DNA from 2 places in the Brenneria roseae subsp. americana genome. Region 2 is predicted to be linked to the other one. Evidence: predicted binding sites of a transcription regulator. Region 2 holds the regulator's gene; the other holds the start of a gene.
The links. The regulator PhoB, encoded in region 2, activates phosphate uptake and scavenging genes when phosphate is short. The targets are predictions, from matches to a motif close to CTGTCATAAAACTGNCNNAT.

Region 1: pitA (inorganic phosphate transporter PitA) is a predicted target of PhoB. The motif match lies at 2,458-2,477, and genes of this name have one in related genera.

Annotation. Positions count from the first base shown of each region.
Region 1 is NZ_QDKJ01000012.1:28,171-44,796, reverse strand. It holds gene uspB (universal stress protein UspB) at 433-768, shown strand; gene pitA (inorganic phosphate transporter PitA) at 881-2,386, opposite strand; gene B4923_RS15075 (BaiN/RdsA family NAD(P)/FAD-dependent oxidoreductase) at 2,657-3,862, shown strand; gene B4923_RS20800 (hypothetical protein) at 3,866-4,192, shown strand; partial or broken gene B4923_RS21105 (hypothetical protein) at 4,195-4,278, shown strand; gene B4923_RS15065 (sigma-54 interaction domain-containing protein) at 4,708-6,768, shown strand; gene B4923_RS15060 (MmgE/PrpD family protein) at 7,051-8,484, shown strand; gene B4923_RS15055 (anion permease) at 8,514-9,971, shown strand; gene B4923_RS15050 (MmgE/PrpD family protein) at 10,042-11,424, shown strand; tRNA gene B4923_RS15045 (tRNA-Pro) at 11,647-11,723, opposite strand; gene eptB (kdo(2)-lipid A phosphoethanolamine 7''-transferase) at 11,854-13,533, opposite strand; gene ligB (NAD-dependent DNA ligase LigB) at 13,834-15,528, opposite strand; gene gmk (guanylate kinase) at 15,898-16,521, shown strand; gene rpoZ (DNA-directed RNA polymerase subunit omega) at 16,576-16,626, shown strand, end outside.
Region 2 is NZ_QDKJ01000002.1:184,053-200,678, reverse strand. It holds gene brnQ (branched-chain amino acid transport system II carrier protein) at 1-556, opposite strand, end outside; gene B4923_RS02845 (cobalamin-independent methionine synthase II family protein) at 1,148-2,254, opposite strand; gene B4923_RS02840 (PstS family phosphate ABC transporter substrate-binding protein) at 2,469-3,518, opposite strand; gene phoR (phosphate regulon sensor histidine kinase PhoR) at 3,638-4,960, opposite strand; gene phoB (phosphate response regulator transcription factor PhoB) at 4,988-5,677, opposite strand; gene sbcD (exonuclease subunit SbcD) at 6,288-7,514, shown strand; gene B4923_RS02820 (AAA family ATPase) at 7,511-11,194, shown strand; gene mak (fructokinase) at 11,208-12,119, opposite strand; gene rdgC (recombination-associated protein RdgC) at 12,262-13,191, shown strand; gene B4923_RS02805 (methyl-accepting chemotaxis protein) at 13,275-15,065, opposite strand; partial or broken gene B4923_RS02795 (ISAs1 family transposase) at 15,423-16,461, shown strand.

The sequences.
Region 1 (16,626 bases), on a different contig from region 2:
ATATGTTCAGCAGATCACAACGCCGTATTTTAACAAAAATCAAATAAAGCGTGGCAAATCACAACACCTGGCAATCTTCGCAATATTCTTTATAAGAATAGTAGAAATCGCTTCTTTTCATCATTAAATCACACAGGTTCTTCTTTCCAAAAGGATATTACGCCAGACAAAATAACCGGGTAGCGTGATTGGTCCCCTTCAGGTATGGCAAAAAAAGGCGTTCCTCTTCTACAATAAAAAAGAGGGGACAATTTCATTTCGTCATCCTCGACAGGTGAAAAATGACAATCGGGTTAGCCGTCAAAACCATTGGCTATCCGGGAACACAATAAAATCGCGTGAAAACGTGTGGCATAAGTATTCGCAGGGATATTGTCGGCAAGATGTCGTGCACGATGACACCTGACGAATAACATCTACCGGGAGGGGAGCATGATCAGTACATTTGCGCTTTTCTGGGCTTTATGTGTTGTCTGTATCATCAATATGGCGCGATATTATTCCTCATTACGCGTATTACTGCTGGTTCTGCGAGATTGCGATCCGCTGCTTTACCAATACGTTGATGGGGGTGGTTTTTTCACATCACATGGTCAGCCAAGCAAACAAATCAGACTGGTACGCTATATCTACGCACAGCGTTATCTCGAACACCACGATCCCGAATTTATGCGCCGCTGTGAAAGGGTGCGAGGGCAGTTCCTGCTGACAACCGCGCTGTGTGGATTGGTCGTTATCAGTTTAATTGCGATGCTGATTTGGTACTGACAACCAATTTGGTAATGAAATAATGAATCGTTACAGATAGCAAAAAGGCGATCCCTTACAGAATCGCCTTTTTTATACGCTATACCCAATCGATTTCGAATTACAGGGAGCGCTAGATCAGCTTTAACGCCAGCCAATACAGTGTGCCAGACAGTATCAACGAAACTGGCAGCGTCAGCACCCAGGCCAACATAATATTTTTCACTGTTTTACTCTGAACGCCGCCGCCGTCGACAATCATTGTCCCGGCAACCGCCGATGACAAGACGTGGGTAGTCGAAACCGGCATCCCGGTGTAGCTCGCCACACCAATCGACAACGCCGCGGTAACCTGTGCGGAAACCCCCTGCGCATAGGTCATGCCTTTCTTGCCAATCTTCTCGCCGATTGTGGTGGCGACACGTTTCCAACCCACCATCGTACCCAGAGAAAGGGCCAGCGCTACCGCGATGATGATCCAAATCGGCGCGTATTCGATAGTCTGCAACAGGTCTTTACGCAGGTTGCTCAGGTAACGTTTATCTTCTGACGGCGTTTCCGGCAGCTTGATAATCCGATCCATGGTATCGGCAATACACATCAGCAAACGGCGTACTTTGCCACGATCTTCCGCATTTAACTGATCGTAGCCCTTCAGGTTATTCAACTGTCCTGCGGCATGCTCAATGGCAAGCATGACGCGTGAACTATCGCAGTGGAATTCGGCCTGTCCGTTTGCGGGAATCGTTTTTTCCGGCGCAGGAATCAACGGTGGCGAAAGATCGATAACATGCATCAGCGCTTCACCGTGCTGCTGGTAGTATTCCTGCAAATTGACAACCGCATCGCGGGTTCGACTGATGTCGTAGCCGGATGCGTTCATATTGACGATAAACCCGGCCGGCGCCACTCCGATCAGAACCAGCATAATCAGACCGATGCCCTTCTGACCATCATTCGCACCGTGGGAAAAGCTGACCCCGATAGCGGATAAAATCAGTGCGGTACGCGTCCAGAAAGGTGGCTTGCGCTTACCGTCCTGTTTCTCGCGATCGACAGGCGTCAGGTGAACACGTTGACGTTTTTTACTGTTGTTCCAGAAACGGCGCAAGAAGAAAACCATCATCCCGGCGACAATCATCCCCACAATGGGCGACAGAATCAACGACAGGAAAATACTGATCATCTTAGGTACATTGAGCGCGTCCACCACTGACGTGTCCGTCAACAGCGCGTTAGTCAAACCAATACCGATAATGGAACCGATCAAAGTATGCGAACTTGAAGCCGGGATACCGAAATACCAGGTTCCGAGATTCCAGATGATCGCCGCCAGCAGCATGGAAAAAACCATCGCCAGGCCATGAGCGGAACTGACATTCAGTAATAAATCGGTAGGCAGCAGGTGGACAATCGCATAAGCAACGCTTAGCCCGCCCAGCAATACGCCCAAAAAGTTAAACAAGCCAGCCATAACAACGGCGAACTGCGCACGCATGGCTCGGGTATAGATAACGGTAGCAACAGCATTTGCTGTATCGTGGAAGCCATTGATAGCTTCATAAAATAATACAAACAACAAAGCCAGGATCAACATCAGGCCGGTGTAGTAATCCAGTCCGGCAAATAAATGTAGCATAAGCGTTAGGCCAGTTAGTGGTCATGAACGCGGCGCATTATCTGCGACAAGCGGGGGTTGGGAAAAGGGAAATATGAACTTTTTTTGACATAGTATAGAGTGCGATATAACGTCAAAATAATTTAATTAATAAAAATCAATCTATTACATATTTTTACCGAAGCACGCAAATTGTTACGCTGGCATCCGGCAACAACGAACACTACAATTTGCCGTCCTGATAGTTCACCACCCGCCAGAAATACTCGAGCCTTAACCGGAGAAAGCATTGTGGAACAGTTTGACGTTGTCATTATTGGCGCCGGCGCTGCGGGGTTGTTCTGCGCCGCGCAGGCGGGGCGGCGTGGACTGCGCGTACTGTTACTCGATAATGGTAAAAAGGCTGGCCGCAAGATATTGATGTCCGGTGGGGGACGCTGCAACTTTACCAACATGTACGTCGAACCTGCGGCCTATCTGTCGCAAAATCCACATTTCTGCAAATCAGCGCTGGCGCGATATACCCAGTGGGATTTCATCAGCCTGGTGAACCGCTACCAAATCGCCTATCACGAAAAAACGCTCGGCCAGCTCTTTTGTGATGATTCCGCCCAGCAGATCGTCGATATGCTGGTGACCGAATGCGAAAAGGCCAACGTGACGATACGGCTGCGCAGTGAAGTGACCTCGGTGGAAAAATCAGAAGACACCTTTATCCTGCAATTGGTCAGCGGCGCCACGCTGCACTGTACCTCGCTGGTGATTGCCAGCGGTGGTCTGTCCATGCCGGGACTGGGCGCAACCCCCTTTGGCTATCAGTTGGCTCAACAATTCGGGTTGAATGTTTTGCCAACGCGGGCCGCCTTAGTGCCGTTTACGCTGCATAAACCCTTGCTGGAACACCTGCAAACGTTATCGGGCGTCTCCGTCCCCGCGCTGATCACCGCAGAAAACGGGGTTACCTTCCGGGAAAATATTCTGTTTACGCATCGCGGCCTCTCCGGCCCGGCGGTGCTGCAATTATCCAGCTATTGGCAGCCCGGTGAGTTCATCACCATCAATTTGTTGCCCAATCAGGATTTATCTGCGCTGATTAACGATGAACGGGTGTCTCACCCCAACCAAAGCCTGAAAAACACATTGGCGCAGTGGCTTCCCAAACGCCTGGTGGAATGTCTGCAAACGCTGGGGCAACTGCCGGATGTCACGCTGAAGCAGTTAAATCACACCCAACAACAGCAAATTGAAACAAACATCCAGCAGTGGCGGATACAGCCCAACGGTACGGAAGGCTATCGGACGGCAGAGGTTACGCTGGGCGGCGTAGATACCCGCGAGCTCTCTTCCAAAACAATGGAAACCAATAAAGTCGCGGGGCTTTACTTCATTGGTGAAGTCGTTGACGTCACCGGCTGGCTCGGCGGCTACAACTTTCAATGGGCATGGAGTTCAGCCTGGGCTTGTGCGCAGGCACTGCCGGTTGTGATGGGAAAATAAAGTTTGTACATTGCCATAATCATAAGAAAGTTTATTACTTCGCGGTTTAAGGAAATAACTGAATGGCAGCCCGGTTATATTGAACCTGCCGATATGCGGAGAGCAGGAAATGCTTTTTTAACCGGCTTTATGCTGGCGTTATTATTGTCTGACCATACCGAACCGGATGAAAATATCATTATTCTCGCCATGGAGACAGGCGGAAAATCGGCAGGCAACTTTTATATCATCACGGAGCGTTTGGTTTCGGTAAGCCTTATTCAGGCCGATATCGCTTTCCCTTTAAATAAAAACATGTCTGGCATTTACTCCGTAATAATCTTGGGCTAACTATGTTTTGGAGCAAATTGTGTTTTCTCATTGTGGCCCTGATGTTTGGCGCCAGAATTGGCGGTGCATTTTTAGGTATGATCGGAGCATCGGCGTTCTTTAGATACGGTGAGTATCGCAGTAATATCTTTTATAAATAAGGATCAGTAAGGTTACCTAATTTATTAAGAAAATCTGTTCTTTTTATAAATAATTAAAAAAACGCCTTACGACAATGAATTCGCGCTTAAATCCAGCATTTATCTCTTCTACAAAAATCGTACTCAATTTATCAAACAGTTCAAATTTTTTAACTCGCTTCTTCACTGCGTTTATCAGCCAACTTGATAAGCACATCATATTTTGAAAAAGATTTGTCGTACATTCAAGCGATATAAATTGCGCACTAAGAAATCGGCTTGGAACGATTTCAATCAACTACCTGAATCATTTTCAATGATGGGAAGCATTACGCAGACATCGAAGTGTGCCAGGTATCAGCACGATTTCCTTCACCAGCGAGGGGGAAGAAGAAGATGAAAAAGAAACTGTGTGTAATCGGGCTGGCGGAGGTCGTCTGCGACGCCATGGGCGCGCGCCTGAGATCGCTGATCGGTGAATACGCCGAGATCATGTGCTGGTGCCTCGAGACCAGCGCCAATGCGCCGCCGCGCGGCTACGACCTGTACCTCGCGACCTATCCCGGCACCTATGAATACGCCAAGCGAATTCTCCCTGACGGCACCCCGATACTGCTGGCGGGTCGATTCGTAAACCCATCGAACTTCGACCGGCTTCTCGAATTGCCCAAGGGGACCCATGTGCTGGCGGTCGACAATTCACTGGAGAGGGCGAAATACCTCATGTGGGAAATTGCCCGCTTCGGGATCAATCATCTCGACATATCCCCGTATTACCCCGGCGGTCCAGAGCCTGCGGACATGGACCAGGCTGTCGCCATCGGCGCCGGCAGAAAGAAAAACGTTCCCGACGGCATGGAATTCATCGATCTCGGCGTGAAGGACATCACCATCACGACCTATGCCGAGATCCTGCGGGCGCTCTCCATTTCCGACAACGTGCTCAACGCCATCGCCCACACCTACATGGATTCCGTTTTCGAGACGGCGCGCCGCAGCAACAAACTCAGAACGCGCCGAGATACAATCATCAACAACATCGACGAGATCATCCTCGGTATCGACGAGAAAGGCGCCATCATCTTCAAGAACCACGCCGCCGAAGGCCTGATCGCGAGCGTCGGCAAGACCGATGCGTTGCGCTTCGGGGACGTCTTCACCGAGTTGGAGCATCCCTTCTCGTATTATTACGAGAACAGCAACGAGGAAATCGTCACCAGGATCAACAATCTGTACTACGTTCTCCAGATCAAGCCCGTCGCCGAGCCGATCGGGGGGAATATCGGCGCGATCATCATCGTGAAACCCGTCAATCGGGTCCAGGAACTGGAGAACAAGGTCAGACGCAAGCTGAAAGGGACGGGACTGACGGCGAAATATTCCTTCGCCGACATATTGGGGAAATCTCCGGCCATCCGGCAGGCGGTGGAGATAGCGCGCAAGTTCGCCGACACCTCTCTGACTGTGCTACTGGAGAGCGAGAGCGGAACGGGCAAGGAACTCTTCGCCCAGTCCATCCACCAGGCTTCCGCCTGCGCCAACGGCCCGTTCGTCGCCTTCAACTTCTCCGCGCTGCCGGAGACCTTGGCCGAGAGCGAGCTGTTCGGATACGAGGAGGGCGCTTTCACCGGCGCGCGCCGTGGCGGCAAACCCGGCCTGTTCGAGCAGGCCCACAACGGTACGATCTTTCTGGACGAACTGGGAAGCGCCTCGCTCGGCGTGCAGGCCCGGCTGCTCCGGGTGCTGGAGGAGCGGGAGGTGCGCCGCATCGGCGGCGAGCGGGTGCTGCCGATCTCCGTGCGCGTCATCGCCGCCACCAACGAAAGCCTCGGCGCCATGATCCGCGACAAACAGTTCCGCCAGGATCTGTTCTATCGAATTTGCACCTGCCCCTTGTACATTCCGCCGCTGCGCAAGCGCAAAGGCGACGTGCTACTCCTGGCCAAGCATTTCGCCGAAACGCATCACGCCCACAATCTGAAGTTCGACAGGGCGCTGGAGGACTTCTGCAACACCTACGACTGGCCGGGCAATGTGCGCGAGTTACAGAACATGGTCACCTATCTGTGCACGGTCGTGCCTTCGGGCCGCACCTGCACCATCGCCGATCTACCGCGCTACTTTCAATCGGCCAGCTATTCACCGAACGTCGACGAGAAGGAGCAGATGCTGCTTGCCACCCTCCGCGAAGAACTGATGAAGAACGGCACTCTGGACATCTGCAAAGCGATCCTGTCCATCTACAGCACAAAGACCAAGGGCCGGAACATGGGGCGGGAGCCGCTGTTCAGCCTGCTGAAGAACAACGACGACGACATCACCTATCCGGCGCTGAGGCGCCATCTCGGCGTGCTGAAGCGCCACGACATGCTGCACGCGGGCTCAACCAAACAGGGCACCGAAATCACGCCTCTTGGTCGCGAATTTCTGAACTATGTCAACCGCGTAAAACCATGAGCGGAAGGCAAAGGCCGCGCCGGACCGGTGTGAGATCCACCGCCGGAAGCGGGCTTCACCGCAATGCACAGACCCTGCAAGACACCGCACGGCGGAAAAAATATTAAAGCACGACGCGACTATTGGGATGGATTAGGTCGGTCCAATATCCCAATAGTTGCTATAAATATCGCTGATATTCTTATTTTATAAGCAATTTCAATGCGTTGTGAATTTGGCATATCTCCTGCATAACGAGCGCATCAAACAACTGCATCATACCTCACGGAGACTCCAGACATCATGACGTCAATTCAAAACAACCCTTTCACTACCGTCCCGGCCGACACGACCATGACACGGGACGCGGCGAGATTCGTCGAAACCGTCGTCTTCGGCGACATGCCGACGGAAGTGCTGCGCGTCGGCACCCGTTGCCTGCTCGACGGCCTTGGACTGTACGTAGCCGGCTCGGACCATGAATGCGTGAGCATTCTGGCGAAGGTCGCAAAAGACACCGGCGGCAAGGGAGAAGCCCTGCTCCTCGGCGATCCCGGCATCAGGGTACCCGCGCCCATCGCAGCGCGTGTCATGGGGACCGCCGGTCACGTGCACGACTGGGATGACTCCCAGGTCAGCCTCGACCCCGATCACGTGTATGGTCTCCTCACCCACCCGACCATGCCTTCCCTTACCGGCGCCCTGGTCGCCGCGCAGATGCGCGGCGGCGTCTCCGGCATGGATTTCATGCTGGCGTTCATGACCGGATTCGAAGTCGAGACGAAGATCTCGGAATGGATGCTGCCGCAGCACTATCGACGCGGCTTCCATTCCAGCGGTACGGTCGGCACGTTCGGCGCCTATGCGGCCGCCGCCAAAGTGCTTGGCCTAAAAGGTGACACGCTGCGCTGGGGTTTCGGCATCGCCGCGAGCCTCGCCGCCGGCATCCGCGTCAATTTCGGCACCATGACTAAATCGCTGCATGTCGGCCGCGCCTGCGAGAACGGCATCACCGCCGCCATCCTCGCCAAGGCCGGCTATACCGCCGATCCCTCTGCGCTGGACGGAATCTGGGGCTTTTGCGCCGTGCTCGGCGGCGGTGTTTCGCCAGACAAGATCGCGCAAGGCTTCGGCCAGACCTGGAGCATCGACCGGCCGGGGGTGAGCATCAAGCCTTATCCCTGCGGCGTGCTGACTCATCCGTCCGCCGACCTGATGCTGAAGCTGGTCAGGGACAATGGCGTCAATAGCGGCGAGGTTGAACGGATCATCTTGCGCGCCGGCTCGAATATTTTGAACCCAATCCGCTACCCGATCGCGAAGAACCACCTGCAAGCCAAATTCTCGCTGCCGGCGATCCTGGCCATGATGGTACTCAGCGGCAAGGCCGGTAAACGGGAATTCTCCGACGCTTTTGTTGGCAGCGACGCCATGCAGGCAATGCAGCAACGTATTTCCTGCCAGTTCGATCCGACCATCGAGGCCAAAGGTTTCGACAAGATGCGATCGAGCATCGAGATCGTCCTCAAGGATGGCCGCTCGTTCCGCGGCGACGCCGACGAGCGCTACCGCGGCGGGCCCGATAATCCCATCACCGACGCCGAACTCGAAGGCAAGGTTTTCAGTTGCGCCGAAGGCGTGCTTAGCAACGCCGCCACCGTGCGATTGATTGACCACGCCTGGAGGATTTTGGACCTGAAGGACGTCTCGATTCTGACGACACTTCTGCACGAATAATAATAATTCCGCAACCCGGAGAGACCATTATGGTAAACATTCAAGGTATTCCTCCAGCAGGGAAAACGCCCTCAAAACATTTTCTCGCGACGTACTGGCCGCACCTGGCATGGGTCGGTACGTTCCTGGTTATCTGGCTGATCCCAAGTCCAGCCGGCCTCGATCCCAAGGCCTGGCAGCTGTTCGCCATCTTCGTGGCGACGATCGTCGGCTTTATGACCAAACCCTACCCGATGGCGGTCATCGCCCTCACCGCCATCGCCGTGACGGGACTGACCCAGACGCTGACGCCTGCGCAGACCTTGAGCGGCTTCAGCGATACGACCATCTGGCTTATCTGCAGCGCGTTCTTTATTTCGCGCGCCTTCCTCAAGACCGGACTGGGCAACCGCATCGCCTATCTGTTCATGAGCATGGTGGGCAAAACGCCCCTTGGTCTGGCCTACGCCACGACGTTGACCAATATCGTCCTGGCTCCCGTAATCCCTTCCAACACCGCGCGTCTCGGCGGCATCCTGTTCCCCTTGCAGTTGGCGATCTCGCTCGCCTATGACAGCGATCCGGCCAAGGGCACCGGTCGGCGCATCGGCTCGTTCCTGATGTCCAACGCATTCCAGGGCAATCTGGTCATCTCGGCGATGTTCCTGACGGCCATGGCGTCCAACCCGCTGATGGTCGGCTTCGCCCGCGACGTCGGCGTGGAAATCACCTGGGGCACCTGGGCCCTGGCGGGTGCCGTCCCCGGTCTCCTGTGCCTGACTATACTGCCGCTGATCCTGATGGTGGTGTGGCCGCCCGAGATCAAGAAAAGCCCCGAGGCTGCGGCCCTAGCCAAAGAGAAGCTAACGGCGATGGGGAAGATTACGCGTAGCGAGTACATCATGCTTGGTGTGTTCGTCGGCTTGATCGGGCTGTGGACCATCGGCGACATGATGTTCAAAGTCAACGCCACCATTGCCGCCCTGATCGGTCTCGCCATTCTGCTGCTGACACGGGTTTTATCCTGGTCCGACCTGGCCGCGGAAAAGGGCGCCTGGAATACGCTCATCTGGTTTTCCGCTCTGGTCATGATGGCCAATTTCCTCAATAAACTCGGCCTCATTCCGTGGATGAGCGAACAGTTGGCAGGCTACGTCAGCGGATTTGATTGGTATGCGGCATTTATCCTGTTGTGCGTGATTTATGTGCTCGCGCATTACTTCTTCGCCAGCGCGACGGCGCATGTGGCCTCCATGTATCCGGCCTTCCTGGGCGTCATCCTGGCGGTTGGGACACCGCCGGTGCTCGGCGTGCTGGGTCTGTGCTTCGCCAGTAATTTGATGGGCGGCATCACGCATTACGGACTGGGTTCCGGACCGATCTTCTACGATTCCGGTTATATCCCCCTGCGGCCCTTCTGGCTGCTCGGCCTGCTGTTCTGCGTCGTGTTCCTGACCATTTACCTGGGTATCGGCCCGATCTGGTGGAGGATGGTGGGTCTGATCTAAAGATGCCCGGCGCGTTAATGCGACGATTTTCTATTCTTTTGATTCATAACATCTTTTAAGGAGTTCCAACATGAGCCAGTCTGCTACTACGGACCTCAGCGTCAGCGAACGCTTCGCCCAGAGCCTCGCCAAGATCCGCTACGAGGATATTCCGGAAAAAACCCGCGGCGTCATTCTTGATGATCTTATCGACTGCTTCGGCCTGATTATCTCCGGGCGACACGCCCCCTATGTGCGCCAGCTTATCGACAGTTGCGACAGTGACGGCGAATGCACCGTGCCGGGCCAGTCCAGAGCCCTTGATGCGGCGGGAGCGGCCATGGTGAACGGGGCCGCCATCCACGGCGAGGACTTCGACGACACGCTGGAGGGCTCCCCCCTCCATGTCGGATGCTTCGCCGTCCCGGCCGTGCTGGCGGCCACCGAACGCTTCGGCCTGAGCGGCAAGAACCTGATGCTCGGCGTCGCCGTCGGAATGGAAGCCGCGAGCCGGCTCAACGCTGTCGCGCCGGGCAAGATCCACGCGCAGGGCTTCCATCCCACCGCCGCAATCGGACCGTTTGGCGCCGCCGCTGGCGTTTCCGCCGCACTCGGCCTGAGTCCGCAGACCATGGCCAGCGCCTTCGGCGTCGCCGGCAGCCTTGCCTCGGGCATCATCGAATATCTGGCGGAAGGGGCGTGGACCAAGCGCCTGCATCCCGGCTGGGCCGCACAGGCCGGCTATCGCGCCGCCCGCATCGCCCAGCAGGGCTTTCTCGCGCCGCGGCGGGTGTTCGACGGCAAGCACAGCTTCTATCATGCCTTCGCGCCGACGGCGCAACCCGCTTTCGAGCATCTCACCGAAGGCGTGGGCGAGAACTGGCGGATCGACGGCCTGACCTTCAAACCCTTTGCCAGCGGCACCATGACCCATCCCTACATGGATTGCATGATCCGCCTGGCGGCCGAAAACCACGATCCGGACGACATCGTCGACATTCTCTGCGAAACGAGCGACGGTTACGTCCATCGGCTGTGGGAGCCACTGGCGGAAAAGCACCAGCCCGGCAACGGCTACGCCGCCAAATTCAGCGTCCCCTGGTGCATGGCCATGGCCTATTTCGAGAAGGATGCGGGGCTGGCGCAATTCGCCGAGGAACTCGTCCACGATGCCAAGATTGTGCAGCTAGCCAAGAAGATCCGCTACGTCGTCGATCCGAACAACGAGTACCCGGCCAACTACACCGGCCACATCAAGGTCACCTTCCGTGACGGCAAGGTACGTGAAATCCGCCAGCCCTATATGCGCGGCAGTTCACGCGCCCCCCTGTCCCACGACGATCTGGTGCGCAAATTCCGTGGGAATATCATCTATGGAGGCTGGTCTCCCGCGATGGGAGAAAGGCTGCTGGACTTCCTGCTCGACATGCCGGCCCATCGCGATCTCACCGGACTGTGCATGTTCCGCCTGTGAGGTTCCAGTTCGGGCGCGGACTCGTCAACGGCCTGGCAGACTGTATCGACCAGGTGAATGAACTGCGGCGCTGAGATATCATTCTCAGCGCCGAATAAACGCCAATATGGTTCAGGCTGAACGCTTACGGACGTAAAAAAACCCGCCAATCCAGTAAGGATCCGCGGGTTTGTTTATTTTTCGGTGAAATCGTCTATTCCAGATATTCGCCGAAAATCAATTTGGTCGGTGAGAGAGGATTCGAACCTCCGACCCCTTCGTCCCGAACGAAGTGCGCTACCAGGCTGCGCCACTCACCGAGTGCGGCGCATATTACTGCGACCCTATTGAAGCGTCAATCCCTTTTTAGAAAAAGGATTATGCCTGTTTGTAAAGTGTCCGACCACCCTTCTATCATCCTTCCACCGACATCCCTGTCGGATATTTTTATCAACTGGACGGCTTATTACACCAGTTGTTTTTCGGGTTGATACCACCGTCGGGCGAGGTATATCCCAGACACCCCAAAATGGTATCAAACAGCTCTTCGTGACGATGGGTCTTACCGATCCGCTGCTGCGCCTTGAGCTGATCAAACGCATTCATGTTATTGGGTTCAGCCAGAAATTTATCCGATGCCCATACCATCATGGGAGAGCGAAACTGCTCCGGCGGCGCCATATCACGCGGAGTACCATGCAGGTGATAATTATCATTGATGGATTCGCCGTGATCGGAGGCATAGAACACCAACGCTTTTTTATCCCTGACCTGATCAATGACCCGATCGATAAAACTATCGGTATACAGCACACTGTTATCAAACGCGTTAATTAGCTGTTCGCGAGAGCAAGAAGCATCCACGCCCAGACACTCCGGCTGATAACGGGCATAGCTGCGGGGATAGCGCATGGAATAAAGATAATGCGACCCCTTGGTATGCAGCACAATCAAATGTTTTCCTTTCGGATAATAAGCCAGGGATTCCTTCACTTCATCCACCAGCAACATGTCATCCACTGACTTACCATCATTTTGTTTTTCAGACGCAATCATTTCACGGAAAGAGTAATTATCCGCCTCAATACTGTTGTAGAACCATACTTCGCTTTGCATTGCGAAAAGCTCAGAGGTGAATCCCAGCTCTTTCATCACGGCGAAAATGTTTTGCTCTTTCAATGTCCGCTGCGGGTTATCTTCCGTCCCGCCTTCGCGCACGAACATACAACGCAGGGAAAGCTTGGTTGAGGTATCACAAGATTGCCCCCGGAAAGCGACCAGATTCCGCTCCTTGGACAACTTCGGTGTCGTATCCCGTTCGTATCCCAGTAACCCCATATGATCCCAGCGAGTTGTTTCACCAATGATGAAAACCACATAGGTATCCTCAATCCCCTTCGGTGGAATGTATGTGAAATGCTTACCCGGATCGAAGAGGTTTGATGAATCCTGACTTTCGTCATATTTGGTATAGGCGAACAAACCTAATGCCGATATCCAGTTGGAGGGAAGATAGGAGTGAGCCACCACACCGCCATAGCTGGGAAGATCAACATTGGAGAGCTTTTCTGATACCGACTGGACCTTATCCATATAGCGAATTGGCAACCAGACAAGCGCCACCACCACCGCCAAAATCGTCAATGGCATCAGGCGCTTTCCGGGCGAGGTCAATTGCTCAATCAGCGTATGGCGTAACGTATTTTTCCAAATCAGAAACAGCGGCAATACGCTGACCGCGACCATCCATAGCACAAAGTGTAAGCCGACCACTTCTTTGGAAAGATCAACGTCGGTTGTCATTACCGCCGCAATAATGCCGTAGCCAATAACGACATTAAAAAACGTCATGTAATAGCTGGCAGCAACAGAAATCAGAACCAGCAGTGATGCCACCACACGGTAAAAATGGCGTCCCCCGAGTGAAATGATGCGCATCAGAAAAAAGGTGAATAATATACAGGCCGTCAATTCTATCAGTGCAGGAATAAACGCCGGGATCGTTTTACCTGATGGAATGGGGAAGGCATCAAGCCGTCGATAAAATACGGAGAGGTTGAGGAAAAGACCGATATAAATTGCCAGGACAAATGATAACTTCTGGTGTGATAAAGAATGAACAAACTTCATTGCAACAAGTGCTCCAGCAAAACTTATTTTATTATCTGAAGCTATACGACAACGGCGCTATGCCGTAGTTCAAACCACCAAACAAGAAGAATCTTTCCTTTAAACAGGGTAATACTCCTTAAAAACAACAACAAATAGATCATAAATAATAAAAACATATATTTATCAGCACTAAATTCTGACAAACAATGCGGAAAAAGCGGGTGATTCTCACCAGTTTTTCAAAATCCTGAACGTTAAGCATCTGGCATTAAAAGCATTGATGTCACATTTAACCGCAGACCGTTGATCGCCAATGCGTTATATTTTAATCCCTTCGCTATCCAACCGTGCAATAAACTCAACAATGATCGGATGCTGTAAAAAAGCCATGATCTCTTCAGCCCGTCTGGCGCCAATGCCTGAAAATTGCTGCCATTGCAACGCAGTGCGCTGCTGTAGCTGCTGCCAATGCGTATTTTCCAGCGCTTTTCTTGCCGACTTCGGGACAGGTGCGCCCAGCGCCAGTAGCCAACGTGACAAGGGTTGACGGCGGGCCGTTTGCAGACGCTCATAGATGCTATCTGCCCGCTTGTCACCCATCCCTTCCACCGACTTTACCTGTTCTGACGTCAGCGTTAGCCAGGATAAAATATCATTCAGCATGCCTTTTTCTACCAAACGCCGCCATATCCCTTCGCTGATACCGCCAAGATTGAGCCCATGCTCTCCACTCAGCCAGGATAGCCGGGCAAGCATCTGCTGTTGGCACGCCGAGCTGTACTGAAAGCAGCTGAAAGTATGAAAATCACTTTCTGCCGGGGGGATAATCACCGGGCGTTCCGCCACTCTCCAGACCACGCTATCCAGTCGGGGGATCCCATGTCCGGCCAAACCAATCGTGACCTGATCCCCTGGTAACACATCCCACTGCCTCCAGCGAGATAGCGAACCAACATGTACCCGACGGACAGACTTGTCATCCAACTGTAGTGGATTAAGGTTCAGCACCACGGTAATTTTCCCTGTCCGGCCAACCGAGAACACCACGCCATTAACTTCAGCAACCCGTTGCACCAGAGGATATTTCCAGGCTATGGCCCAATCGGCGGGCGTATCGCGCCAATAGCGCCCCTCCGGCGCTTTATCTTGTCGAATTACCACGCCGTCGGTCACAAAAGGCAGAGGACTGCGATACCAGACATCCCGCCATTTCTCAGCCTCCTCGAACGAAGCAATGCGATGGGTATAGTCGGCAGTCATGCCAAATCCCATCGTCCGTAACGCCTCAAGACGTTCAGACAACGTTGCTGGGCCATCCGGCCATTCCCAGATAAAAACCCCGATGCGCGATAATATCGCTGAAGATTGGTGCCGACGCATTTCTCCGGCGACCAGCGACCGGGCGTTAATTCCACCTTGCCGCTGTTGCCGATGATCGGTGACGTTGAGAAAAAGCTCACCCTGCAACACCAGCGTGGCGGGCGAATGTTCTAACGTTTGCGGAACCCCCGGAATATCCCGCACCTTGGCTGTCCAGTCCTCTCCTTGCCGGCCATTTCCGCGACTGATGGCGGATGTCAGCTTTCCCTGCTGATAAACCAAGGTTACCGCCACACCGTCTACCTTGGGCTGAACCCAGACGTCCTTACGTTGCCCTATCCACTGCATCAGTTGCCTGCGGTCAGCGAGCTTTTTCAAACCGGTATGCGCCACAGGATGAGTTTGTTTACCGTTATCGGGCAGCTTGATACGAGCGGACTCGGCATCAGGATGGAAACAGATTTGCCAATGGTCCAACTGTTTTCTGAGTTGGTCATACACCTCATCATCAACCTGGCTCTGTCCCAACCTATAGTAAGCGTCATCCCAGCTTTCCAACTGCTTTTGTAACGTATCGATTTCTTTATCCGCACGAACCACCGACCAATCGGGGCAAACCGATGCCGCTATCGAGACACAACTGATAAAACCGGACAACACCAGAATGAATAATTGTCTGAGCCAGCAATCCATACCGCCTCCCTGCATCAGAAAGATGCCGCAGTAAAACGCAGTGACAGAAGTAAAACGAGCCCGAAAAAGGAAAAATGCAAAGCGCTCCTCAAGATGCTTTACGACTTACAACAGAGGGAAAAGCCGCAGGAATCGGCTACGCAAATTGAATTAAACGTATTGGCAAGCCGAAAATTGAATGGCATAAGAGAAAAACATTCGGCGCTGATATTTATCGCAGCGCGACTGATGGCATATCGGTGTGTATAATGTGGGAAATGCGCATCCTGCCGCATCTGTACCGATTATATTTCAACGCTCAGATCGCATAGCCTGAAGATTGAAAGATGACTGGTATATTCCAATAATCGTAATTAATAAAACTTCACTATGGCTCAAGGCACGTTATATATCGTTTCCGCTCCCAGTGGGGCAGGAAAATCAAGTTTGATTCAGGCGCTATTAAAAACGCAGCCGTTGTATGACACGCAGGTATCGATTTCACATACCACTCGTGACCAAAGGCCGGGAGAGAAGCACGGCGAGCACTATTTCTTTGTCTCCGTTGATGAATTCAAGCGTATGATTCAGGAAAAAGAATTCCTGGAATATGCTGAGGTTTTCGGCAATTACTACGGGACATCCCGGCTAGCCATCGAACAGATATTAGCGACGGGCGTAGACGTGTTTCTGGATATTGACTGGCAGGGCGCTCAGCAAATCCGTAGCCAGATGCCGCAGTCGCGCAGTATTTTCATACTGCCTCCGTCGAAAGAGGAACTGGCACGCCGCCTGCGAGGCCGGGGGCAGGATAGTGAAGAGATTATCGCCCGCCGTATGGCGCAGGCGGTAGCTGAAATGACACACTACAGCGAGTATGATTATTTAATTGTGAATGACGATTTCGATCTGGCTTTGCTTGACCTGAAAACCATTATTCGCGCAGAACGTCTGCTTCTGAGCAGACAAAAAGTACGGCATGGTGCATTAATCACCAAACTATTGGCAGACTGACGCCTCTTTCAGTATGATGCGCAGTCATTTTATTTCCTGTGGAGTAGCACATTTATGGCACGCGTAACTGTTCAAGACGCTGTAGAGAAAATTGGTAACCGTTTT
Region 2 (16,626 bases):
AAGGCACATACTGATATGCCTCGGTCGCCGGGATATGAGGTCCGGCAGGCAGGAACACGGCGGCAATGCCGAGTACCGTCAGCGCGGCAATTTTCAGCGGCGCCAGTACGTGCCCGACCGAATCAAGCAGTCGACCGGGATATAACGAAATACCGATGACAATCGCAAAATAAATCAGGCTGTAGATCAACAACGGAGAAGCCCCATTTCCCACCAGCGGCGCGATGCCGACCTCAAAGGAAACCGTCGCCGTACGCGGCGTGGCAAACAACGGACCAACCGCCAGATAGCAAACCGTGGCCAGCACAACACCGGCTTTTTTACCAATCGGCGAACTGAGCGCATCAATGCCTCCGCCGACACGCGCCAGCGCGATCACGGTCAGTACCGGCAATCCCACCGCGGTCAGTAGAAAACCAACCGCAGCGATCCAGACATGTTCGCCTGCCTGCAACCCCACGATCGGCGGGAAGATAATGTTCCCCGCGCCGACAAATAAGGCAAAGGTCATAAACCCCAATGCCATGATATCTTTGGACGTTAAACGATGACTCATAGTTATGTTGTGTTGCCTGTATAAATCGATAAAAAGGAGTACCTGTGCTGCTGGTCGCTGTCCTTCAGCATCCATCAGAGCAGTTAGTCGCACGGTCAATGTGCAGATTTATACCCAATAGATTTATGACGGACATCTGCCCGACTCTTGGAGGGTATAGGCGTTATATTTTTCATACAGCCATAATGGGGGCTAAGTAAAACGTTTATAGCGTAAAAAGACAAGGTTAGATCCAAAAACCAGAGCTTTAATCTATTTAAAGTTCAATTTTTAGTATATAAAATTATAAATGTGTAATTGCTTAATACATGATTTGTGCATTTATAAGTATAACAACGCAATAAATCTGACATAAATTGATAAATTATGCGTGATTAGGTCATAAATAAAACTTATTGAACAAAAAAAAGCCATCTTCGCGAGCCGATTGCGATCGAAATGCCCAATAGTTTCATCATGGCAGTAAAGGAGATTCAGACAAGGAGGGAATGCAGAGTAGAACAAACCCCGGAGCTGGGAACCAGTCACCGGGGTTATAAAGACAGCCGACACGACCATCTGGAAGCCGGCATGATTAGCCGTTAGTGAAAATCACCATACGCGGCTGGCAATATCGACCACCAGCTTCAGTTTGTCCCATTGCTGTTCTTCCGTCAGGGAGTTCCCCTCCTCGGTCGAAGCAAATCCACACTGTGGGCTGAGGCAAATTTGGTTGATATCCACAAACTTAGCCGCTTCAGCAATACGAGCCTGTACCGCTTCCACACTTTCCAGCTCCCCTGTTTTGGTGGTAATCAATCCCAACACCACCTGCTGATGTCCCGGCTTAACGAAACGCAGCGGTTCGAATCCCCCCGCACGCTCAGTGTCATATTCCAGGAAGAAAGCATCCACATTGACTTCGCCAAACAGTATTTCCGCCACAGGTTCATAACCGCCTTCAGAAATCCAGGTAGAGCGGAAATTTCCACGGCACACGTGCAGCCCTACCACCAGATCATGTGGCTTATCCGCCAGCGCGTTATTCAACACATCGGCATAAATACGAGCCAGTTGTTCAGGATCTTCACCTCGCTCGCGGATCTGACGTTTTTGATCGTCGGAACACAGATAAGCCCAGACAGTGTCATCCAGTTGCAGATAGCGGCAACCCGCGTCATAGAACGCATGGATCGCGTCACGCCAGGTTTGCGCCAGATCGTCAAAATACGCGGCCAGATCCGGGTAAACCTTGTTATCAATGGCTTTACGACCGCCACGAAAATGCATCACGCTGGGGCTGGGGATCGTCATTTTGGCCACCGCATCGCCGGCGATACCGTTCAGATAGCGGAAATGGTCCAGCATTGGGTGCTGCGGATTAAAACTGACTTTATCAATCACGCGAATCGCATGAGATTTGGTCTGGATACCGTTAAACTGAATTCCCTGTTCCGCTTCATAGCGCTCCACGCCATTCAACCCGGCAAAAAAATCAAAATGCCACCAGGCGCGGCGAAGCTCACCGTCAGTCACCACCTGAAGGCCGGTTTTACGCTGTAATTCAACTACCCGCAAGATCTCCCGATCTTCAACCGAACGCAACTGTGCAGCACTAATCTCGCCAGCCTGATACTGAATACGAGCCTGCTTGATCGCTTCCGGACGCAGTAAACTGCCAACGACATCAGCGCGAAATGGAGGACGTGTTTTAGCCATATGTTGCTCCTGACAATCCATCCATACGCAATAAACGGCGGCAGACAGATGATTTCATTATGAAATAGTTACCTGATTAAATAGTTACATCTCAGACGTTATAGACTTCTGGACGTCTAAATATGCAGACATCCTGTCATGTGAGGAAAAACAGAGCAATAGAAGATTTTTCATGTAACATGAATAAAATTCACGTTACGTGTTATCCGCTGCATCAATGCGCAAAAGCGGGCATTTGAGATTCACTCAGACCAAGTTGAAGCCGGGTTAATTGGCGGGTCTCTTCAGGCAACGGCAAATAACCATCCTGGCTAACCAGCGACTGGCCGATATCCGACAGCACGCGCTCCAGAAACGCCGCGGTCAACGCTTCCAGCGGTTGCCCCGGTTCTTTATTGACATAGATATAAAGATAGCGAGTGTATGGATAGAGTCCGCTGCGGATATTCTCGGTAGAAGGGAAAACATAGTCCGTCCCCTCCGAAGCCAGCGGTACCATTCTTACTCCACTGGTGCGAAAGCCGACGCTGGCATACCCAATTGCGTTCGTCGATGCCGCAATAGCCTGAACCACCGACGCCGAACCGGGCAGTTCGTTCACCTGAGGCAGGAAATCACCGCCGCATAGGGCACGCTGCTTAAAAAATCCGTATGTCCCGGAGGCCGAGTTTCGTCCGTAGCGCAGTATCGCTCGCGTTTCCCAATCGCGGCTCAATCCCAGATCGCCCCAATTCTTAATCGGTTTCCGGCCACCGCAACGCTGGGTCATTGAAAAAACGGCATCCAGTTGAGACAAGCTCAGCCCCGGCAAAGGATTATCCTGATTGACCAGCACCACCAGCGCATCCATTGCCACGGGGACCGCCAGCGGCGGGTAACCGTAATGCTGGACAAACGCATCAATCTCGCTGGATTTCATGGCGCGGCTCATGGGGCCCAGCTGAGCGGCGCCAGAAGCCAGAGAAGTCGGCGCGGAAGATGAGCCCGCCGCCTGAATCTGTAAATTAACGCCGGGATAATACTGACTGAAGTCCGCAGCCCAGAAAGACATCAAATTGGCCAGCGTATCCGATCCCGCACTGGAAAGATTACCGGCCAGCATTTGACGCGGCTGCGCGGCGCAACAAACACTCACCAGCAATAAAAAAACGCAGGAAGCGTTTTTTAACGTTGCTTGCAACGGCCTGCTAAGGTGGCGGGCAGGGATAGCCCGCCATAAAAAAACGCAGGAGGCGTTGCAGGAAGCGTTAATGACGGACTTCATAAATTAACATCGCCTGAACAGAGAGATAAAACCCCTGCCGGGACGCCCCGCGACGTGGTTATCCCGGCGGCCCCGGTATTTAAACGATCGGCATGAGATGTCATGAATAGCGTTTTCCGTCAGACAGAGGGTTTCACGGTATTCTCAGCCAGAGAGGCTGGAACAATCAACCTATTCGGCAGGGTAAACACAAAGCGGGAACCCGAACCTTCTTCACTTATGATTTCCAGCCGGGAGTCATGGTGGCTGAGCGCATGTTTCACAATCGCCAATCCCAACCCACTGCCGCCGGTCTGCCGCGAACGGGCTTTATCAACGCGATAGAAGCGCTCAGTCAGACGCGGCAGATGCTCAGGCGCAATGCCCGCGCCATTATCGCTGACCTGAAACTGTGCGCCTTGCGGGATCTTCTGCCAGCACACTTCTATGCGCGTGCCGGGCGGCGTGTGATTGATCGCGTTATACACCAGATTCGACACCGCACTGCGCAACTGTTCTTCATTACCGAATACCTGAAGATTGTCATTCACACGGAACACAATCTCATGGCGATCCTGACTCAAGGCTTGCGCTTCACGCTGCAATACGCGCAACATCAGCGGCATATCGACTTTCTCATTCAAATCGATCGCGGCGGCGGCTTCAATTCGTGAGAGCGTCAGAAGTTGTTTCACCAACCCATCCATGCGCCGCGTCTGTTCCTGCATGGTATTCAACGCCTTATTGCGTAGCGCGTGATCCAGCGTTTCATCCTCCATCATCTCCAGATAACCCTGCAACACGGTCAGCGGCGTGCGTAATTCATGACTGACATTGGCGAAAAAATTACGCCTCGCCCCTTCAAGCTGATGCATCTGCGTAATATCACGCACCACCATCAGTAACTGTCCTTCCGAATAAGGCATTACGCGAAATTCAACATGGTGGGAATTGTTCAGTTGCAGGGTCAGCGGCTTGCTGAAATCACGCCTGCTCATATAGCGGGCAAATTCAGGATAGCGCAGCAAATTAAGAATATTTTGACCGTTATCTTCCGGCCAACGGAAACTCAGCAGGTGCTGCGCCAGATGGTTACACCAGAAGATGGTGCCCTCTTCCGTGGTGATGACCACCGCATCCGGCAGGGATTCCGCTCCGCTGCGAAAGCGCTTAATCAACAACGCCAACTCACGTCGGCGTCGGCGATTGCGCAATTGCATCTGATAAAGGCCGTAAAACAAGGGCTCCCAGCTCCCGCGGCCGGGTGGCGGGGTCATGCTGCGATCGACCCAAAGCCAGTAGGAAAGTTTGAGCTGATTGTAAAAATTCCAGCACAGGGCGGCCAAAACTGCGGTCAGTAAAAACCAGGGTAAATAGCCAAAAATAAGCCCCAGCAAAAAAGCGGGTAAGCAAAAAAAAGCCAGCTCCAATGCCAGCCTCTTCCATGATAGACGTTCTAGCACGTTAATGTTTCTCCGGCACAACTACCTTCAGTAACGCGTTGAAAAACGATACCCCGTTCCCCGAACCGTCTGTACCATTTTTTCATGACCGCTGGTTTCCAGCGCTTTGCGCAACCGGCGGATATGAACATCAACGGTACGATCTTCAACATAAACGTTAGTGCCCCAAACGTGATTCAGCAACTGTTCCCGACTGTAAACCCGCTCAGGGTGAGTCATAAAGAAGTGCAGCAGTTTAAACTCCGTTGGTCCCATATCCAGCGCATGTTCTTCCGTCGTCACGCGGTGGGAAGACGGATCGAGACTCAAGCCACGCATTTCGATCACTTCTTCCACCGCCATCGGAGAAATACGCCGCATCACGGCCTTGATGCGCGCAACCAGTTCTTTCGGCGAAAACGGTTTGGTAATGTAATCATCCGCACCGACTTCAAGACCACGAACCCGGTCCTCTTCTTCACCGCGCGCGGTCAACATCATAACGGGGATCTCGCGGGTAAGCACTTCACGCTTCATATGCTTAATGAATTGCAGGCCAGAACCGCCGGGCAGCATCCAGTCCAACAGAACCAGTTCAGGAAAAGGCTCCGAGAGCAACTTGACCGCACTGTCATAATCTTCAGCTTCGACTGGCTGATAGCCGTTCTGCTCCAGAACGAAGCATACCATTTCACGAATCGGGGCTTCATCTTCTACGACCAATATGCGTCTTGCCATTGTTAATCCTGTCGTTAGTCATCGTCGCTGTTAGCATACGCCGTGCATTATGCGTCAGTTTTGTGACATTTTTATGAAAAAATCGCCTGGAGCGATTTTCAATGTCGCTTGCGACGACCCGTAGGGCGAGCCCCATGGACGGGGCGAGTAAAAAATCGCCTGGAGCGATTTTCAATGTCGCTTGCGACGACCCGTAGGGCGAGCCCCATGGATGGGGCGAGTAAAAAATCGCCGGGAGCGATTTTCAACGTCGCTTGCGACGACCCGTAGGGCGAGCCCCATGGACGGGGCGAGTAAAAAATCGCCGGGAGCGATTTTCAACGGCGCTTGCGACGACCCGGAGGGCGAGCCCCAGGGATGGGGCGAGTAAAAAATCGCCTGGAGCGATTTTCAATGTCGCTTGCGACAACCCGTAGGGCGAGCCCCATGGACGGGGCGAGTAAAAAATCGCCGGGAGCGATTTTCAATGTCACAAAGTAACGGCCCGCTTCCTCCCTGCTCGACAGCGTATTTTCGAGCCGCTTTCCAAAAGCGGGTTTTCGCGACGACAGCCGTTACGATGACTGTTTATAATCACTGGCACTGCAATAACCGTCATTCAGGGAGCTCCATGCGTATTATTCACACCGCCGACTGGCATCTGGGACAGTATTTTTATACCAAAAGCCGCGCAGCCGAGCATCAAGCTTTCCTGCGCTGGCTTATCGCTCAGGTCGAACAGCATCAGGTGGATGCAGTAATAGTAGCAGGAGATATCTTTGATAACGGTTCGCCGCCCAGCTACGCCCGGGAAATGTATTACCGTTTTGTTGTCGAGCTACAACAAACCGGCTGCCAGCTTGTCGTGCTGGGCGGTAATCATGATTCTGTCGCCACGTTAAATGAGTCCCGGGATCTGCTGGCTTGCCTGAATACGCGGGTTATCGCCAGTACCGACGGCAATCCTGACAAGCAGGTGATGGTGCTGGAAGACCGTCAACGTCAGCCGGGCGCAATCCTCTGCGCCATCCCGTTTTTACGCCCGCGAGACATCATGACCAGCCGGGCAGGACAATCCGGTGAGGAAAAACAACAAACCCTGCTGGAAGCTATCGCCGCACACTACGAGCAGTGTTATCAGCTGGCCTGCCAGCAGCGCGATGCGCTGGGATTGCCTCTTCCCATCATTGCAACCGGACATTTGACTACCGTAGGCGTCACCGCCTCCGATTCGGTGCGGGATATTTATATCGGCACGCTGGACGCGTTCCCGGCTCAGGCGTTTCCCCCTGCCGACTATATTGCTCTTGGTCATATCCACCGTCCGCAGCGGGTGACGCAGAGCGCCCATATTCTCTATAGCGGTTCACCCATCCCATTGAGTTTTGATGAATTAAGCAGCGAAAAATCCGTTTATCTGGTGACATTTGAACCGGATGCTCCCCCGGTTATTGATGCGCTTCCCGTGCCGGTAACGCAGCCGATGCAGCTGATCAAAGGCAGTCTGGCGGACATAGAACATCAGCTCGCCACCTTTAGCGATTATCAAGGGGAGAAACCCGTCTGGCTGGATATTGAAGTCACCACGCAGGCTTATTTGAGCGATCTACAGAAGCGCATTCAGACGCTGACCGACGATTTACCCGTTGAGGTTTTGCTGCTGCGACGCAACCGCGAGCAGCATCAGCAGGCTATCGCCCGTCAGGAAAAAGAAACGTTGGATGAACTGACCGTGCATGAGGTTTTTGAACGCCGTCTGGCGACGGCCGCCGATCTGGAGGAACCCCGTCGACAGCGCGTGCGTTCGCTATTTAGACAGGTGGTTAATGAATTGGAACAGGATGAACACGCCGAATGAAAATACTCAGCCTGCGATTAAAAAATCTCAATGCCCTGAAAGGTGAATGGAAAATTGACTTCACTCAGGCGCCGTTTTCCAACAACGGGTTGTTTGCGATTACCGGCCCGACCGGCGCGGGGAAAACCACGCTGCTGGACGCCATTTGTCTGGCGCTCTACCACGAAACGCCGCGGCTCGAAGGCATCACCGCCAGCCATAATGAAATCATGACGCGCGGCACGGCGGAATGCCTGGCCGAGGTGGAATTTGAGGTCAAAGGCGTTGGCTACCGCGCCTTCTGGAGCCAGCGGCGCGCCAGAAACGCGGCGGAAGGCAATCTGCAAACGCCGAAAGCCGAACTGGCGCTGATTGAGAACGGCAAGATCCTGTGTGAAAAACTGACGGAAAAACTGGCGATGACCGCCGACATCACCGGACTGAATTTTGACCGTTTCACCCGTTCCATGATGCTGTCACAAGGGCAGTTTGCCGCCTTTCTCAATGCCCATCCCAATGAACGGGCGGAACTGCTGGAAGAACTGACCGGCACAGACATTTACGGACTTATTTCCGAGCGTGTCTTTGACAAACACAAGCAGGCCAGGAGCGCGCTGGATACCTTACAGGCCAAAGCCTCTGGGATTGAACTGCTGAATGAAGAACAGCGTCGGCAACTGGAAAGCGAGCTGGAATCGCTATTCCAGCAGGAACAGGCCGTTAACGCAGGACGTGAGCAAGCACTGACTCATCAACGTTGGTTCGAACAACTGGCACAGCGTCAATCATCCCTCGCCACGGCAAAAACGCAGCACACCGCGGCCGAGACCGCCATGTTGCAGGCCCAGCTGAAGTTTGAAAGACTGGCGCAAAGCGAACCGGCAGAAAAACTCCGCCCGCTCCAACAGGAAAAGCATCGCTACCAGCGGGAGTTTGTCGAACTGTCACAGCAGCTCGCCCGGCTGACGGAACAGCAGCAATCACAGGCGACCACGTTAACCACGCTGCGCGAGCAGGAAGCTCAAGCCACTCAAGCGTTGCGCCAACATACGGACAACCGTCAGCAGCAAGAAACGCTGATGAATGAGCAGGTGATTCCGCTCGATCACCAGATCAAAACGCTGCAACAACAAACGGAAAAGCAGCGACAGGAGCGGGAACTCGCCGCAGAGCGTCAAAAAGCGACGCAGCTAAAGCAGTCCCAAACCGCGCAGCAACGTCAGTCGACCCAACAGCAGATTGAACAGCTAAAGACCTACCAACGCCAGCACGCCCATCATCAATACTGGGGAGAAAATCTCTCCCTGTGGCAGGCGCAATTTCAACGTCAGCAGCAGTTGCAAGATGAGATAGCAACCCTATGTCAAAAACAATCCGCCTTTACCGAACAGGAGGAACAGTTAAGGCTGGACGACGCAACGTTAACCACACGGCAGACCGGGCAACAGGCTGCGGCCGACCATGCTCAGCAACAATTCACCCAACAGCAGCAAACGTTGGCGTCTCAGGAGGCCGGGCAGCCCATCGCCGCGCTGCATCAGCAGCTTGGCCAGTCCATTGCGCTACGCCCTGAACGTCAGCAACTGGCAACCACGCTGGCGCTGTTTCAACGGCTGAATCTCCGTCAGCAACAGGTGGAAAATCAGCAAAAACAACTGCGGGAGAGCATCCAACAGCAGGATATAGAGCAGAAACAGCAAAAGAAAACGTGGGAACAACGTCACGATCATCTGATCGATTTGGAGAAAAATTATCAGCTGGAATTGCGCATTGTTAAACTGGAAGACGAGCGTAGCCGCTTACAGCCGGGTGAGGCATGCCCGCTGTGTGGTTCCCCGCATCACCCGGCCATTGCCAGTTACCAGGCACTACAGCCATCGGAAACCGAGCGGCGTCTGCTTCAGCTGCGGCAGGAAACCAGCCAGTTGGAAAGCGCGCTGGTACGGAGCGATGCGCGCCTCGCCTCATTAAATCAACAGCGTCAACAACTGGCAGATGACGCCTCCCGGCTTGATGATGAATACCAGACGCTGCTGCAACAGTGGCAAAATGTCAGTGAGCGCTTACAAGTGGAGTTTACGCCCGAACAGTCCGCTGAAGTCACGGACTGGCTGACGCAAAGCGAAACGTGGGAACAACAGATTCAGCAGCAGATTTTGGTTCGGGAGCAGGCACAAAAGCAGTGGCAGAAAAGTAAGGATTCACTGACTAATGCCAATACCGCGTTGCAAAACACCCGGCAAGCGCTTGCCCTGAATCATCAGCAACGGCAAACGCTGAAAAATGCGCAGGTCGAGGTACAACAGTTACTGCAACAGAGGCAAATACAGCAGGTACAGCATCGGCAGACACTGGAGAATACGTTAAAAGCATTCGCGCTGTCCCTGCCAGACGGGGAAGAACAAGCCGCCTGGCTGACGCAGCGAACGGAAGAATGGCAGCGCTGGAAAGACACCGAACTGGAATTACAGCAGCGTTCAAATCAGTTGACGGCTTTAGAAGCGGAACACCAGCATCTGACCCATTCGCTTGAGGAAACAACGCAACAGTTACAGACATTAACACAACAACAGAGCTTGTTACTCAACGAGTTAAGAGCATGTCAGCAGCAGCGGCAGCAGCTTTTTGGTCACCAGCAGACGGCGGAAGTCAGCGACCGACTTCGCCAGCTCAGCCAGCAGTATGAACAAGCCTGTCAGCAGATACAGCAACAACGCCAACAGGCGGAGTCGGCCCTCAACCGTCTTACTGGTGAACGGAGCAGCGTCCTGCAGCAGCAAACCCGCGTTGCGGGATTGGCCCAACAGGCTGAACAGGCCTTTGTTCAAGCCTTACAGCAAAGCCGCTTCTCCGATGAGTCGGCGTTCAATAATGCCCTGCTTGATGAGCAAGAACGTCATGAGCTACAGGCATGGAAAGAAAAATTGTCTCAGGCATTACAGCAGGCAATCGCCTTGTATCGGCAGGCCGAACAGCAATTACTCGTCCATCAGCAGCAGCGGCCAGACACCCTCGCCGAGGACGCCACCCCGCAATCCATTGAGCACGCGCTATCCGAGCATCATGAAAAACTGAAAATAAATCACCAGCAGCAGGGCGAAATCCGCCAGCGGCTCAACGATGATCGCCGACACCGCCAAAATCAGCAGACGTTATTGGCCGAAATTGCGCGAAGCCAGCAGCACTATGACGACTGGAGCTGTCTCAACGACCTGATTGGTTCACAAAAAGGAGACAAGTTTCGGCGCTTTGCACAAGGACTGACGCTGGATCATCTGGTGTATCTGGCCAATCAGCAGCTTTCCCGGTTGCATGGGCGTTATCTGCTACAGCGAAAAACCAGTGAAGAGCTGGAACTACAGGTTGTGGATACCTGGCAGGCCGATGCCATCAGGGATACCCGCACACTGTCTGGCGGCGAGAGCTTTTTGGTCAGTCTGGCGCTGGCGCTGGCCCTTTCCGATCTGGTAAGCAATAAAACCAGTATCGATTCGCTCTTTCTGGATGAGGGCTTCGGCACGCTGGATGCCGAAACCCTCGATACCGCGCTGGATGCACTGGATAATCTCAATGCGTCCGGTAAGACGATTGGCGTCATCAGTCACGTAGAGGCCATGAAGGAGCGGATCCCGGTGCAAATCCAAGTAGAAAAAGTCAACGGCTTAGGGCTCAGCCGTCTGGCCCCTGAATTTTCCGTTTAGCTTATCCATCGTCTCACTGGCTGAGGGGCCAGAGCCAGGCGGCCCCACGGACACCGCTGGAATCGCCATGCATTGCCTGACGCACGGGGGTTACGCATTCACCACCAAACGCCCACTGTTTCAACAGCGCAGGAACGGTCTGGTACAAGCGCGGTATGTTGCTCATGCCGCCGCCCAACACCACAACATCAGGATCGAGCAGGTTGATGACATGCGCCAGCGATTTTGCCAGACGCCGTTCATAGCGCTGTAAGGCGTGTTCCGCCCTCCTGTCGCCCTGTTCCGCCAGCGCAACAATCTCCTCCCCGTTGCGCGCCTGTCCGCTTAGCCGTTGATAGTCGGCGGCAAATCCAGTACCGGAAATAAACGTTTCAATGCAGCCCGCTTTACCGCAATAGCAGGGCACTTCGCGCTGATAGCGCAGTTCTTCGTCATCCATCCACGGCAGCGGATTATGTCCCCACTCACCGGCGATCCCATTGCCGCCGGTATGCACGTTGCCACCAAGGGCGATCCCGGCGCCACAGCCCGTACCAATAATCACGGCAAAAACCGTTTTCTCCCCGGCGGCCGCGCCGTCTACCGCTTCCGATACAGCCAGACAGTTGGCATCGTTGGCGATCCTCACTGGCCGCCCGAGCAAGCGGGATAAATCTTTATCCAACGGCCGGCCGTTCAGCCAGATGGAATTTGCATTTTTTACTTTACCGGTAAACGGCGAAATCGTGCCGGGGATACCGACGCCCACGCTGCCTTCACGGCCCGTTGCTTTTTCGGCAGCGTCCACCAGCGACGCGATGGTGTTGATCGTTGCAGCGTAATCATTTCTCGGCGTTGCCACGCGCTGGCGAAAACACGTTTGACCGTCGTCATCCAGCGCGATCGCTTCCGTTTTTGTTCCACCCAGATCAATGCCTATTCGCACCCTATCCCCCCTTAAATTTCACTACTCAGCCGACTCTGAATAATCTCATTTTATTCTACATTAGCTCGCCGAATTCGTTATCATGCGCGCTGCATCAATGAACCCGCGTGCAAATCTGCGCGCCCCAGTCAGGGATAACACCATGCTGTGGTTTAAAAATTTAATGATTTACCGCTTAAGTCGGGACTCTGTTTTGTCCAAAGATCATGTTTTGTCTGCGGACGAACTGGAAAAACAGCTCAGTAGCTTTGCTTTTACACCCTGTGGCAGTCAGGACATGATGAAAACCGGTTGGGTATCGCCAATGGGTTCTCACAGTGATGCGTTAACACACGCGGTTAATGGGCAAATAGTTATCTGCGCCCGCAAAGAAGAGAAAATCCTGCCTTCGCCGGTCATCAAACAAACGCTGCAAGCCAAAATCGAGCGTCTGGAAGCGGAGCAACACCGCAAGCTGAAAAAGACCGAGAAAGATTCGCTGAAAGACGAAGTGCTGCACAGCCTGCTACCGCGGGCTTTCAGCCGGTTCAGTCAGGTCTGGCTATGGATTGATACAGTAAATGGCCTGATCATGGTGGATGCGGCCAGCGCCAAAAAAGCCGAAGACACGCTGGCGCTGTTGCGTAAAACGCTGGGTTCACTGCCCGTCGTGCCGCTTACCATGGAAAATCCGATAGAACTTACGTTAACCGAATGGGTTCGTTCCGGCGAACCGCCGGCAGGTTTTACCCTACAGGATGAGGCTGAGTTGAAAGCCATTCTGGAAGACGGTGGCGTTATTCGCTGTAAAAAGCAGGATCTGGTGAGTGACGAGATCGCGGTACACATTGAAGCGGGCAAAGTGGTCACCAAGCTGGCGCTGGACTGGCAGGAACGCCTTCAATTGGTGCTGTCGGATGATGCTTCACTGAAACGACTGAAATTCTCGGACACGTTACGTGAGCAGAATGATGATATTGATCGGGATGATTTCGCGCAGCGTTTCGACGCCGATTTTATTCTGATGACCAGCGAACTGGCAGCACTGATCGGTAATCTGATTGAAGCACTCGGCGGCGAAGCCAAGCGCTGATCCGCTCGTCTGGCAAAATAATGCCCACCAACGTTATCACGTCAGTGGGCATCTGCATGTCTCACCCGGTAAAACGCCTCAGACTACACCCGGAAGTGTCCTATCACCGCGTTCAGTTCTTCTGCCTGAGACTGCAACGCGGCAGAAGCAGCGGCAGATTCCTGCACTAATGCCGCATTCTGCTGCACCATGGAGTCGAGTTGCGCCACGGCTTTGTTGATTTCATTGATTCCGCGCATTTGTTCATCCGCTGCGTGCGTAATCTCAGACATCACCGACGTTACCGTCGATACGCCGCCCACGATTTCGTTCATCGTATCGCTGGCCTGACGAACCTGTACGGAGCCTGACGACACACTGCCAACGGTCGATTCAATCAACACTTTGATTTCTTTCGCGGCCTGAGCACTACGCTGGGCCAGATTACGAACCTCCGAGGCGACCACCGCGAATCCGCGACCCTGCTCACCCGCACGAGCCGCTTCAACGGCAGCATTGAGCGCCAGGATATTGGTCTGGAATGCAATTCCATCGATCACGCCGATGATATCGCCAATTTTTCCGGAGGCGGCAACGATATTTTCCATCGTGACGATCACATCGGAAACAACCTTTCCTCCCGTGCCCGCATCTTCCGCCAGCGTCAGCGCTTTTGAATTCACCTGCTGGGCCGAACCGGCAGACTGCGTCACCGTTGCAGAGATCTGCTCTAACGCCGCCGCCGTTTGCTGAATGCTGGAAGCCGCCGACTCCGTACGCGATGAGAGATCATTATTCCCGGCTGATATTTCATCCGCCGCCACCTGAAGCGAGGAGCTGATATCCCGGATCTGAATCATCACCAGGCTGAGCTTGTCGATAAAGGTATTAAATGAACGAGCTATCTGGGCTACCTCATCGTGCCCTTCATCAGGCAGGCGCTGAGTCAGATCGTTATTACCATTGCTGATATCATCCATCGCATCACGAATCATTAGCAAACGCTTCAGCGTTGACGTGATCATGAACCCAACCACCAGCGAACCCAGTAAAGCAATCACCAGCAGCGAACCAACAGAGGTGAACAGCAAAGAACGCATGCCCTCTGTCGCTTCCGCTTTATCCAGCGCCACCAGCATATACCAGTCAGTGCCGCTAATCGGCTGAGCCAGCATCAGCTTCGTGGCGCCACTGACGTCAACATCCATAGGCGTTGTTGACGTCAACAGTTCGGCCAGATGAATATCCGGCGCAATCTCGGTGATATTCTTCAAGGTGAGATTTTCATCAGGGTGCGCGATAATCGTGCCATCCTTCGCGATCAACACGCCAAAGCTGGCGGGCGTCGGATTGATTGACTTCACGTTTTCAATCACGCTTTGCATCGTCAAATCGCTGCCCAATACCCCTTTGACCGCGTTGCCGTCCAACACCGGAGCCGCGACAGAGACAATCAGCTCTTTGGTCGACACATCGACATAAGGATCAGTGACAACCGGTTTTCCTTCCTTCACCGCCTGTTGATACCAGGGACGGATTGTCGGGTCGTAATCAACGGGAATGCCTTCGGAGTCGGAAAACTTCGCCGTTTTATCCTCATACCCCATATAAACATTAATGAACCCGCCTGAGGCAGCAATCTGCTTAAACATGGGAACAGGATCATCATTGGTCAGCACGTTGTCATGGAGTGCGGTAACCATCAGCGTTTTAGATTCCACCCATTCACCGATCGCCGTACTGTGGCTGGCCGCCACGGAGTTCAGCATATTCTTGATGGACTCCTCGTTCGAATTATTTGCAATGGTATAGTTAAGGAAAGTATTGATAGCCAAAGAAAGTACAACAATAGCAGTACAAGCCGCTAAAATGCGGGATCGCGTCGTTTTTAACATAGGAGACTCTTAGCATAGAATTGTTATATAGTTCATAACGGCACCATAAAATAAAACTTGAGCCAGTTCACATTAAATAGCATTGGTTTAGCGAGAAAATAAGTCATAACACCTAAACATCATCAACTATCTTTATTGTAAAAATGAGATATTAAAATCAAAAATAAATATAATTACAGAGTAATTTAATATGGGAAATAAAATAACCAGCATATAAAACCATCTGTATTCCATAAAAAAAATGTATATCTCATCATGACGACAATACCAGGGCGGGATCATACTTTTAGACTTGATGAAACTTTTTGATTTTTCAACGATCAGAGCAGATATCATCTTCTTATTGGTCAGCCTTGTATGGATTTCTTTGCTCATTTATCACTTATTGAAGACCACCGCAGTCACGTTAATCGACAGCACAACCTAGTGGACATCACTTTTTTGGTGATGGCTGCCGTTGTTTCCGGGGGCGAGGGTTGGATGGAAATTGAAGATTTTGGTATCAATAAGCTCGACTGGTTGCGTAAGTTCCGCCCCTTTGCTTGCGGTATCCCAACCCGCCATTCCATTGCCCGCATCATCAAAGGCATTAAGATTGAGCCGCTTGTGCAATCGCTGTTTGCCTGGGTAAATGCCACCCGGCTGGCGGACGGACAACCCATCATCGCCATTGATGGCAAAACCCTCCGTGGCGCGGTCAATCAACACGGAAGCGGTAAGGCAACTGATTGATTGCCTGGATATTAAAGGAGCTATTGTCACCATGGATGCACTGCATTGTCAGAAAGAGACCCTGACGCAATTGACCCGTAACGGGGCTGACTTCGTCATCCAGGTTAAGCGAAACCAACCCACATTACTTGAAGAAGTCCACCGCCAGTTCCAGCCCGGGTGGGACCGTAATGGTGTGGGGATAGCACAACACTATACACAAAATCAACATCATGGCCGCAAAGAAGAGAGAACGACCTTTCAGCTGGCAGCCAAATTCCCCGACGAACTGAAGGCAGCATGGCCTGGCATAAAGAGTCTGGTTGCGGTGGAGCGTAGCCGTAGCCATAAAGGGAAAGGCACTCTTGATACTCATTACTATGTCAGTTCTCTGCCCATAGATGCCGAACAAGCTGCGAGAGCGGTACGTCAGCACTGGCACATTGAGGATCAACAACATTGGGTGCTGGATGTGACATATCGGGAAGATCTCAGTCTGATCGGGGACAGGGATGCAGCAGAAGTTTTTGCCCTGTTTCGCCGCATAGCGCTGAACATGGCACAGCACCATCCAAAGCCGATAAGTAAGCGGCGGAAAATCAAATGCTCATGCTGGAGTGATGACTTCCGGATGGAGATGTTTTTCGGAATAAAGGCAGATACGAATGACTCTCAAAAAGTTTAATCCCGCCCTGCCTCATTAATGGAGTAAACATGACAGAAGTTTGGCTTTCATTCTATCTATTATTAACCATACGAAACTTTATTGAATACGCTACAGAGCCACAATCAGATAAACTCACCTTAACGCATCATGAGCAAACTCATCTCAATTATAAAATTAGCTTGC